Massilia sp. METH4: one gene and its partner. The protein of the gene in region 1 interacts with the protein of each later gene in a pairwise test. Links are inferred from orthologs where the notes say so. Each region holds a gene or a part of one and is shown on either strand. Other genes may lie near its edges.

Region 1 (5,203 bases):
GGACCTGTTCGTGACCAGCTATATCCGCCCAGGCATGCTGACGCATTCGCCCCAGGAAGCGACGGCCTACGCGGCAGACCCATTGATCGCCAAGAGCATTTCCGCGCAAATCCTGCTGGAGCTCGCGGACACGGCGAAGCGCATCGTCATGGATGCCGCGGCGATCGACGTTCCGGTCCTGATGCTGGTGGCCGACAAGGATTATGTGGTCCATGAAGCGCCGCAAAAAACCTTCTTCGAGCGCCTGTCGTCGCCGCTCAAGCGCTATGTCAGGCTGAGCGACTGCTATCATGCCGTCCTCTACGAGCGCGACATGGCGGCTGCCCTGGAGGCCAGCCGTGCCTTCATCGCCGACTGCTTTTCCACGGCGCCGCTGTCACCCGTCCACTATGTGCAGGCGGACAGCACGAGCGCCAGTGCCCGCACCTACGCGGCGCTGCAGCGCGACGACTACGGCAGTGCCGCCACGCGGGCATCCTATGCGGTGCAGCGCAAGATGCTGTCGATGCTCGGCTGGCTGAGCAACGGTATGCGCATCGGCTTGCGGCACGGATTCGACTCCGGCGCATCGCTCGACTACGTCTACCGCAACCAGGCCGGCGGCAAGCTGCTGTTCGGCGCGGTGATGGACCGCGGCTACCTCGATGCCGTCGGTTGGCGCGGCATCCGCGTGCGCAAGACGCAACTGCAGCAACTGCTCGCACAGCGCATCGCGGCCCATCCCGCTGCGCATTCCGCCGATGAACCGCTGCGCATCCTGGACATCGCCGCCGGTTCCGCGCGCTATGTGCTGGAAACGGTCAAGCGCTTCCAGGACCGCCATATCGAAGTAACCCTGTGCGACTACGAACAGCACAACGTGGACCGCGCACGGGAACTGGCGGCAAGCCTGGGGCTGCACGCCATGGTCGATTGCCGCCAGCGCGACGCATTCGACAGCACCAGCTACGGCGGGGAGGAGGGCAAGTACGATATCGCCGTGGTGTCCGGCCTGTATGAGCTGTTCAGCGACAATGCGATGGTGCTGCGCTCCCTGCGGGGCGTGGTGGCCAGCCTGAGGCCCGGCGGCTACCTCATCTACACCGCCCAGCCGTGGCACCCGCAGCTGGAGATGATCGCCGGCACGCTGACCAACCACCGCGGGGAACCGTGGCGCATGCGCCCCCGTCCGCAGGCCGAGATGGATGCGCTGGTGAGCGTGGCCGGTGCGGAAAAGCGTGGCACGCTGATCGGCGTGGACGGCATCTTCACCGTGTCGGTGGCACGGAAAGCCGCAGCGCCTGGCGCAGCCGGTTGAACACCGTCAGCACGGCCAGCAGCAGCACCACGCACAGCAAGCCGTTGCTCCACAAGGGGGCAACGCCCGAGCCGATCAGCAGGGCGATCACGCCGAACGCAAACGCGCGGTCGCTCTTGCCCATCGGCCCATCGAAGCGGCGCTCGACACCCACGCCATGGGCGAGCACGCCGGCGAATTCGGCCAGCAGCGCCACCACGACCAGCACCGTGACCAACGGCGCGGAAATGCCGGCCGCCAGCGCGAACGGCAGGTACAGCGCCGCATCGGAAACCTGGTCGCCCATCTCGTTGAGCAGCGCGCCCAGATTCGTCTTGTTTCCGGTTGCGGTGGCGAGCATGCCGTCGATCGCGTTCAACGCCATGCGCAGCAGCAGGAAGGCCGGCAGGCCGTACCAGAGGGCCGCGTTGCCGGGATGGAGCGCAAGCGCCACCCCATAGGCGCAGGACAGGAACATGGCTGCCAGCGTCACCTGGTTCGGCGTGGCGCCCGCGCGGGCGAAGGAGAGCAGGGCGGGGCGCAGCAACTGCTGGAAGCGTGGTTTCAGCTGGTAGATCGAGAAAGGCATCGTTGGGTTTTCCTTGCATGGAGACGGGCGATGAAACGGCTGCGACTGTAACCCATTGCGCAGTGGAGGAAAACAGGGCGGCCCTGCGCGTGCTGCTCCGCGACCAGCGCCAGCACCGCACGTACCTCCGACGGCCGCGGCGCATGCAGGTCGAGCAGCGGCGCATGCCGGTAATGGATGCCACGCAGCGCCCGCACTTCCGGCAGTTCCGGCGACAGGTCGATCACGCAGCAATCGTTCGGCAGGCGCCGCGCCTCCACGGGGGACAGGCGCCGGCCCACGAACAGCCCCGGCGCCTGCTGGGTGAACGCCGCGCCGCCCCGTTCGCGCAGGCGCACCAGCGCCCAAGTCAACAGGTAGCCGGCCAGGTAGGGCCAGTACAGCAGCCATGCCACCATCGAGTGGCGCCCGGCGCGCTTGCGCAGGAAATTGCTGTCGCGCCGCGCGTACGCGAGCGCCACCAGCAGCAGGCAGGCAGCGGCATACAGCGCCACCCAGCTGCCCAGCACGAACCAGCCGGCGTGCAGCGTGATGCCGGCGGCGATCGTGTAATGGAATGCCACCGTCGAGCGTCGCGTGGAGCCCGGCCGCACGAGCCGTGCCACGGCGGCACCGAGGGCCAGCCCCGCGACCACGTCGGCGACGTGGTGCTGCCACGTGAACAGCGTGCTGGCCGCCACCAGCACCAGCCATGCGGCCAGCGCGAGGCGCCGCCACCCCCGCACCAGTGGGCGCAATGCGAGCCAGAACAGCAGGCAGTACGCCACGTGCAGCGACGGCAGCTGGTTGTATGGCTGGTCGACCATTTCAAGGAAGCCGTAGGCCGCCGCCAGCAGCGGATCGTCGAGCGCCGGGCGGGCCAGCGTGAAGCGGGCCGGGAAGATGGCGAAGACCAGCGCCGCGATCACGGTCGCCGACGCCATGCGCCGGCCGGTCACGCGCAACTGCTCGGCGGTGGGCACCACCATGAACACGAGGGTGAAGAAGAGGGCGGACGTGGCATAGGGAACGATCATCCACGGCCAGAACGGCATGCCGGCCTCGAACGGCAGGGCCACGCTGTGCCGCAGCGGCGCGTGCGCGGCGATGACCTGGCTGAGCGGGTAGCACAGGCCGAACACGAGCCAGTTGAACAGCAGGTGGCCGGCGCGCACTCGGATCGATGGCAGCTTGCCTTGTGATTGAAATCGCATTTGGGCATTATGCAGGGCATGCAGAAACCGCATCAATACGCGCGTTGCCTGGTGCTGGCCGGTGGCGGCTTTCGCTTCGGCTATTACCTCGGCATCCATGCGGCGGCCGAGGAAACCGGCCACGCGCCGGATATCCTGCTGGCCAGCTGCGGTGGCGCCGTGGCGGCGGCGGCGATCGCCCGCCTGCCCGATGCGCAGGCGCGCAAGGCGTGGCTGGCCTCTCCGGAGGTGTACGGCTTCTTCGCCGGCGTGCAGTCGACCGCGCGCGCGGCGCCATGGCCGATGCTGGCCGGCGTCGCGCGGCGCTGGCTGCACCGCGCACAGGTCCCGGTCGTTCCCGACCTGTTCGACGATTACCTGTTCGACCTGCCGGCCCGCGTGCCGCTGCCCCCGCCGTCGGGTGCCGACGGACCGGCGGTGGCGATCGTCGGCGGCAAGCTGCTGTTCGGCCGCGAAGACGTGGGGCGGCCGCGCGGCGGCCGCGCGCTGTTCGCGGAAACCGTGTTCGCCGATGCGCGCGTGGCCGGCCTGCTGGACGGGATGACCGCGCCCGCTGCCGACCCGCGCTGGAGCGGTGGCGCCATCGCTCCCGGCCTGCACGTCGACGGCGCGATGCCCCTCGAGGACGCGGTGCGCACTTCGGTGGCCGACATGTTCTATTTCCGTTGCCACGCGCACGCGGGCTGCCATTACACGGGCGGCGTGATCGACCTGTTCCCGATCGAGCTGGCGCGGCGCCTGGCCGCCAGCGTGGCGATGGAGCGCAAGGGGCGGCTCAATCCCTGGCTGGTGTCGCCCGCCTGGCGTGCGGTGCTCGGCATCGATGGCGATGCGCGCTGGCGCGCGGTCCATGGGCAGCATGCCGACGTGTGGATCGATACGGCGGACATGGCGCAGGCGCTGCGTGGCCACGGCCTCAAGAAGGAAATCCGCTGGCGGCAGAACCGCATGCGCCTCGTCGCCCCCGCCTACGCGGCGTACCGTACCCAGGTCGAAGCGCAGTGGCAATACGGCTACCGGAAGGGACTGGCCGCCTTCACACGAAGTGGGAGTACATGAAAAGGATCATGATCATCGGCGGCACGCGCGGCATCGGCCTCGCGCTGGCCGAACACTATGCCGGGCAGGGCGCCACGCTGGCGGTGTGCGGGCGCGATGCCGCGCGTCTGGCCGGGCATCCATTGGCCAGCCACCCGCGAGTCTCGGTCGAAGAGGCCGACATCACCGACCGGGCGGCGCTGCGGCGCGCGATGGACGCGTTCGCGCCCATCGACCTGTTGATCGTCACCGCCGGGCAGTACACCGATGCCGCCGCCATCGCGGCGCAGCCGGAGGCCACGCTTCCGGTGCTGCGCACCAACGTCGGCGGCCTGTACGACGCCTTCGACATCGCCGCCGGCCACATGCGGCGGCAGGGGCCCGGCCACCTTGTCGCGGTCGCGTCGATCGCCGGGCTGCTGAGAGACTATCCAGGCGCCTCGCTGTACAGTGCCAGCAAGCGCGCCGCCATTGCCATTTGCGATACGTTCCGCAAAGCGCTGGAACCGTTCGGGATCGCCGTTACCGTCATTGTGCCGGGCTATGTCGACACGGCCCGGCTGCGCGAGCTGAACGGCGGCGATGCGAGCCGGAAGCCTTTTCTGCAAACCGAAGCGCAGGCGGTGCGGCGCATCGCGCAGGCCATCGAACGGCGCGCGGAGCGCTGCGTGTTTCCCTGGCAGTTGCACCTGCAGGTGCGGCTGTTCAACCTGCTGCCCCGGTCGCTGCGCGGGCTGCGCCGAAAATAAAGCCCGCACGCGGCGGGCTCCATGTTCGGCATGAGCGGACTGGATCAGAACCGGTAAGCCAGCTTGACCACGCCGTAATCGACACCGCTGTTCGGCTTCTTGATGCTGCCGTTCGAGAAGTGCTGCATCTTGACCGCCACTTCCCAGTTCTTGTTGAACACATAGCCGATGCCGATGTGGTCACCGAACTGGAAGGCGGTCGACAGGCGATCGTCGTTGTTGTTATAGGTTTCGGACATCAAGTGCGCGCCGATGCCGATCTCGGCATAGAAGCCCAGCTTGTTCTTGTTTTCGAAGCGGAACACGGGCGTGAAGCCGATGTCGCCGATGTGCTGCTTTTCGCCGGGCACATTGTTGT
Region 2 (4,395 bases), 400 kb from region 1 along the record:
CCTCGAAACGCTGGAACGGTCAAGCGATCCGGCAGAGCAGGCCGAGATCGGCGATCGAGTTGGCATCGAACTGTGGCGACGATCACCTCGTCGCTTCTACTCTGCACTCGTCTCTGAAGGGCCGCTCGGCGGTGTCACGTCGCATGCACTGGCGGAGATGCAATCGGACCAAATTGTGGCAGGGCTGCAGACCAACGGTCAAATCGCGAGCGCCATAGCCGAGCGACGCCCGGACGTTCTGATGCACCCGGCCTTTTGGCGCATCCCCGAAGTTGACGATGGGCTGGCGGAACGCATTTCAAACCAGGATGTGGGCCGTGCTGCCCGAGCCCTGCTGGCCGCAGGCCGCATCGGACCCGCTACGGCAATCATCAGCCGAACAGATCCTGTGGATTTAATCAGTGCCTTGGAGTCTGCTGAGGCCGATCCTAGTACGATGCTGCAGTGGCTGGCCGTCTTATGCCGCGATCGAAACAAGACTGCTGCCGTACTCGCCACCGGCCGGGTGACGCGGATGGCGACGATCTTGGCTGTAGCCCGGCAATCCCGTCCCGACGATGTTCCCAATGCTTGTGGCGAGGACCCTTGGCTCATCGCGCTACGGACAGCCACTGGCGTCCTCGTCCGGTCGGACGAGGACTTTCTTTCGGCGTTTTTATTGGCACGGGCGCTAGGCTGGGAATCCAGATCTCAGGCCGAGCTGTTGCGTTACTCCTTTACCCGTGTTTACAGGGCATTTGAAGAAGGAGGTTTCTCTGATGAGGCGAAAAGCATCGCAAGCTGGCGTCTAGATTGGAACGCTTGGTTCAGTTCTGACATGTGTGTCCGGTTGACGGAGACGGTCACACGAAGGTTTGTCGAGCAGGACCTCGCCCCTCAAAGTTTCGGTCGCCTGACCGACGATGGTCCGCTCGCAATTTCCCTAATTGACGAAGCTGCTCGCACTGGACGGGGACGCAAGTATCTTGAGCGGGTACGCATGGCGCTCAAAGATGCGACAGAGGCGGGAATCAGGGCCAGAGCAGACTATATCGCCAAAAAGCTTAAATAAAGACTGGGCAGGTTACGGCGCAGGCCATATTGGAAATGCTGAGACAACAAAATGCAAGCCCGATGCGAACATGCGACCCGCCTTTCCCATTTTTCATCGGTTACCAAAAGTATTATGTCGATTATGCAATAAACGACTTTTAGCCGTCAAATTGCGTAGTATGTTCACCAAGCAAATCAAGGCGTGGCTGCATCGAACTGGCTGGGCATGGTTCGAGCCTATCAATGCTTTGAATCGACGGCTATATTAGGGTCATCAGTCGATTCCAGACACTCAGTTAATTAGCTGAGATACGTTGCCTTCCACATCGCGTGATGACGTCACCGATGGCACACTGCAGCTTTTTCCACAATTCACTCGGATCACCTGTTGGGAATCAGGGAGCGTCAAGTGTATTACGTTCATCAACCATTATGACAATTCCTTCACCGATGGAATCTCAAGCGCTCGACCGCAGCCTGAGGATCTGACGAGCTGATGAAGAAAGCATGCCCATCGTTGCCGGAAAGTAACGATGGGTTCATCGGCCAGACGTTAGGTATGCACGCCAATTATGTTCACACGCCGAAATTTGACAAACATAATCTACGTTTGACAAACATAATCTAGGCTCATCAACGTCAAAGCCCGCACTTGGCCTTTACTCCACCGTCACCGACTTCGCCAGATTGCGCGGCTTGTCCACATCGGTACCCCGCGCCAGCGCTGAGTGATACGCCAGCAATTGCAGTGCCACCACGTGCAGGATCGGCGACAGGCAGCCATAGTGTTCCGGCATGCGGATCACGTGCACGCCTTCGCCCGAGGCGATGCGCGAGTCGACGTCGGCGAACACGTACAGCTGGCCGCCGCGGGCGCGCACTTCCTGCATGTTCGACTTCAGCTTTTCCAGCAGCGCGTCGTTCGGGGCGATCGTTACCACCGGCATTTCTTCCGTCACAAGGGCCAGCGGGCCGTGCTTCAATTCGCCGGCCGGGTAGGCTTCGGCGTGGATGTAGGAGATTTCCTTCAGCTTCAGCGCGCCTTCCAGGGCGATCGGGTAGTGCATGCCGCGGCCCAGGAACAGCGCGTTTTCCTTGCGGGCGAATTCATCGGCCCAGGCGATGATCTGCGGTTCCAGCGCCAGCACGGCGGAGATCGCGGACGGCAGGTGGCGCATGTCCTTCAGGTGCGATGCTTCTTCCTCGTCCGTGAGGCGGCCGTTCACCTGGGCCAGCGACAGCGTCAGCAGGAACAGCGCGGCCAGCTGCGTGGTGAACGCTTTCGTGGATGCCACGCCCACTTCGACGCCGGCGCGGGTGATGTAGGCCAGCTTGCACTCGCGCACCATCGCGCTGGTGGCGACGTTGCAGATCGTCAGCGTGTTTTCCATGCCCAGCGAGCGTGCATGCTTCAGGGCGGCGATCGTGTCGGCCGTTTCGCCGGACTGGGAAATCGTGACCACCAGCGTATTCGGGTTCGGCACGCTGTCGCGGTAGCGGTATTCGCTGGCGATTTCCACGTTGACGGGTACCTTGGCGATCGATTCGATCCAGTACTTGGCCGTCAGGCCCGAGTAGTAGCTCGTGCCGCAGGCCAGGATCAGCACGCGGTCGATCTGCTTGAAGACCTTAAAGGCTTCGTCGCCGAACAGTTCCGGCATGATGCCGGTCACGCCTTCCAGCGTATCGCCCACCACGCGCGGCTGCTCGAAGATTTCCTTCTGCATGTAGTGGCGGTACGGGCCCAGCTCGGCGGCGCCGGTGTGCGCGTGCACGGTTTTCACTTCGCGTTCCACCTGCTTGCCGTTGACGTCGACGATCCAGGCGCGGCCCAGTTGCAGGTCGACCACGTCGCCTTCTTCCAGGTAGATGATCTGGTCGGTGGTGCCGGCCAGCGCCATCGCGTCGGACGCCACGAAGTTCTCGCCCTTGCCCAGGCCGACGATCAGCGGCGAGCCCTGGCGGGCGGCCACCACGCGGTGCGGTTCTTCGCGGGCGAACACGGCGATCGCGTAGGCGCCGTGCAGGCGCTTGACGGCTTGCTGCACCGTTTCGAACAGGTCGCCCGTGTACAGGTGGTCGACCAGGTGGGCGATCACTTCGGTGTCGGTCTGGCTCTGGAACACATAGCCCAGTTTCGTCAGTTCGTCGCGCAGCTCGTCGTGGTTTTCGATGATGCCGTTGTGGACCAGGGCGATGCGGGCATTGTCGGAATTCGGCGAGAAGTGCGGGTGCGCGTTGTGCGAAGCCGGCGCGCCGTGGGTGGCCCAGCGCGTGTGGGCGATGCCCGTGAAGCCCTGCAGGCCGATTTCCTGCGTCTGTTTTTCCAGCTCCGCCACGCGCGACGTGCTGCGCGAGCGCTGCAGGCGGCCGTCGGTATGCAGTGCGACGCCGCACGAGTCATAGCCGCGGTATTCCAGGCGCTTCAAGCCTTCGATCAGGATCGGGGTGATATTACGTTGCGCTACTGCGCCGACGATGCCGCACATGGTGACCTCTTCAGTAATTTGTTGATATGCAGGCATCGTAGAGCAGTGTCGGCGAAATATGCTTACTTGTTATAACGTTTTATGAAACGAAATTTCACCCTCCACATGCCATGCATTTTTATTTCATGTTGACTGCCTATGTGGTATTTTATTTCTCACCCGATGCTCAGGCAGCAATGGCGGGCAACTCTGCGTCGACCGGCGGCGGCGGCTCCGCAGCCAGGACAGGCGGGGTGATGCCTTCGATCGTCAGGCCCGAGTCCAGGAAGGCATGCAGCAGCTTGAACGACGCGGCACCGGTAGCCCACTCGGCCGATACGTAATACAGGCGCGGCAGTGGTTTCGTGGTCCAGTATTTATCGTCGGGAATGACGGCCGCGTCGAGCGTCTGGTCTCCGCTCGGGCGAAAGGGGTAGCGCATGATGCGGATCAGCGTATTGATCAGGGCGGAGCGCTGCACGGTGGCGTACAGGCGGATGTCCTGCTGCATGGCCAACAGGTGGGAGCCGAGGATGAGGCCATTGAATACCAGGATGCGTTCGCGGTTCGGCAGGCTGGCGGACACCGCCAGGGAACACAGTTCCGCGACATTGCCGCCGCAGGCTGCGTATTGTGCCTCCCAGTGGCGTTGGCGAAAGTATTTTTCGCTCGGCAGCAGGTTGTCCGGCGTGCGCACCTTGATGTTGAGGTTGCCCCTGACTTCATCGCCGTCGCAGATCAGCACGGCGAAATCGTAGTCGTCGCACAGGTGGCAGGGCTCGGTTCCCCAGGCCGATGAATACACGTCGCGCACCAGCCTGCGACCGCTCCAGAACAGGCGATCGGACCTGCGGACGATTTTCAGCGACGGTTTGTTCATGGGTTCCGTTCAGGT

The links. The genes of interacting proteins can lie anywhere in the genome.
Region 2: the proteins of V6Z91_RS06295 (region 1) and glmS interact in binary tests that used the Escherichia coli proteins (3 or more experiments, as listed by UniProt). The link is inferred for Massilia sp. METH4 from one-to-one orthologs.

Annotation. Positions count from the first base shown.
Region 1 is NZ_CP146614.1:1,415,301-1,420,503, reverse strand. What follows is about bases 950-3,830. They hold V6Z91_RS06295 (phosphatase PAP2/dual specificity phosphatase family protein), read right to left. Parts: upstream 3,059-3,830; coding sequence 1,841-3,058; downstream 950-1,840. Other genes in these bases: V6Z91_RS06290 (patatin-like phospholipase family protein), read left to right, coding at 3,077-3,830; V6Z91_RS06300 (CDP-alcohol phosphatidyltransferase family protein), read right to left, coding at 1,248-1,865; V6Z91_RS06305 (bifunctional alpha/beta hydrolase/class I SAM-dependent methyltransferase), read left to right, coding at 950-1,297. Outside these bases: more of V6Z91_RS06305, read left to right, coding at 1-949; more of V6Z91_RS06290, read left to right, coding at 3,831-4,117; V6Z91_RS06285 (SDR family NAD(P)-dependent oxidoreductase), read left to right, coding at 4,126-4,845; V6Z91_RS06280 (acyloxyacyl hydrolase), read right to left, coding at 4,890-5,203.
Region 2 is NZ_CP146614.1:1,811,994-1,816,388, forward strand. Bases 1,107-4,082 are described here. They hold glmS (glutamine--fructose-6-phosphate transaminase (isomerizing)), read right to left. Parts: upstream 3,522-4,082; coding sequence 1,692-3,521; downstream 1,107-1,691. Other genes in these bases: V6Z91_RS08090 (hypothetical protein), read right to left, coding at 3,688-4,082. Outside these bases: V6Z91_RS08080 (hypothetical protein), read left to right, coding at 1-1,051; more of V6Z91_RS08090, read right to left, coding at 4,083-4,380. UniProt on the Escherichia coli protein: Catalyzes the first step in hexosamine metabolism, converting fructose-6P into glucosamine-6P using glutamine as a nitrogen source.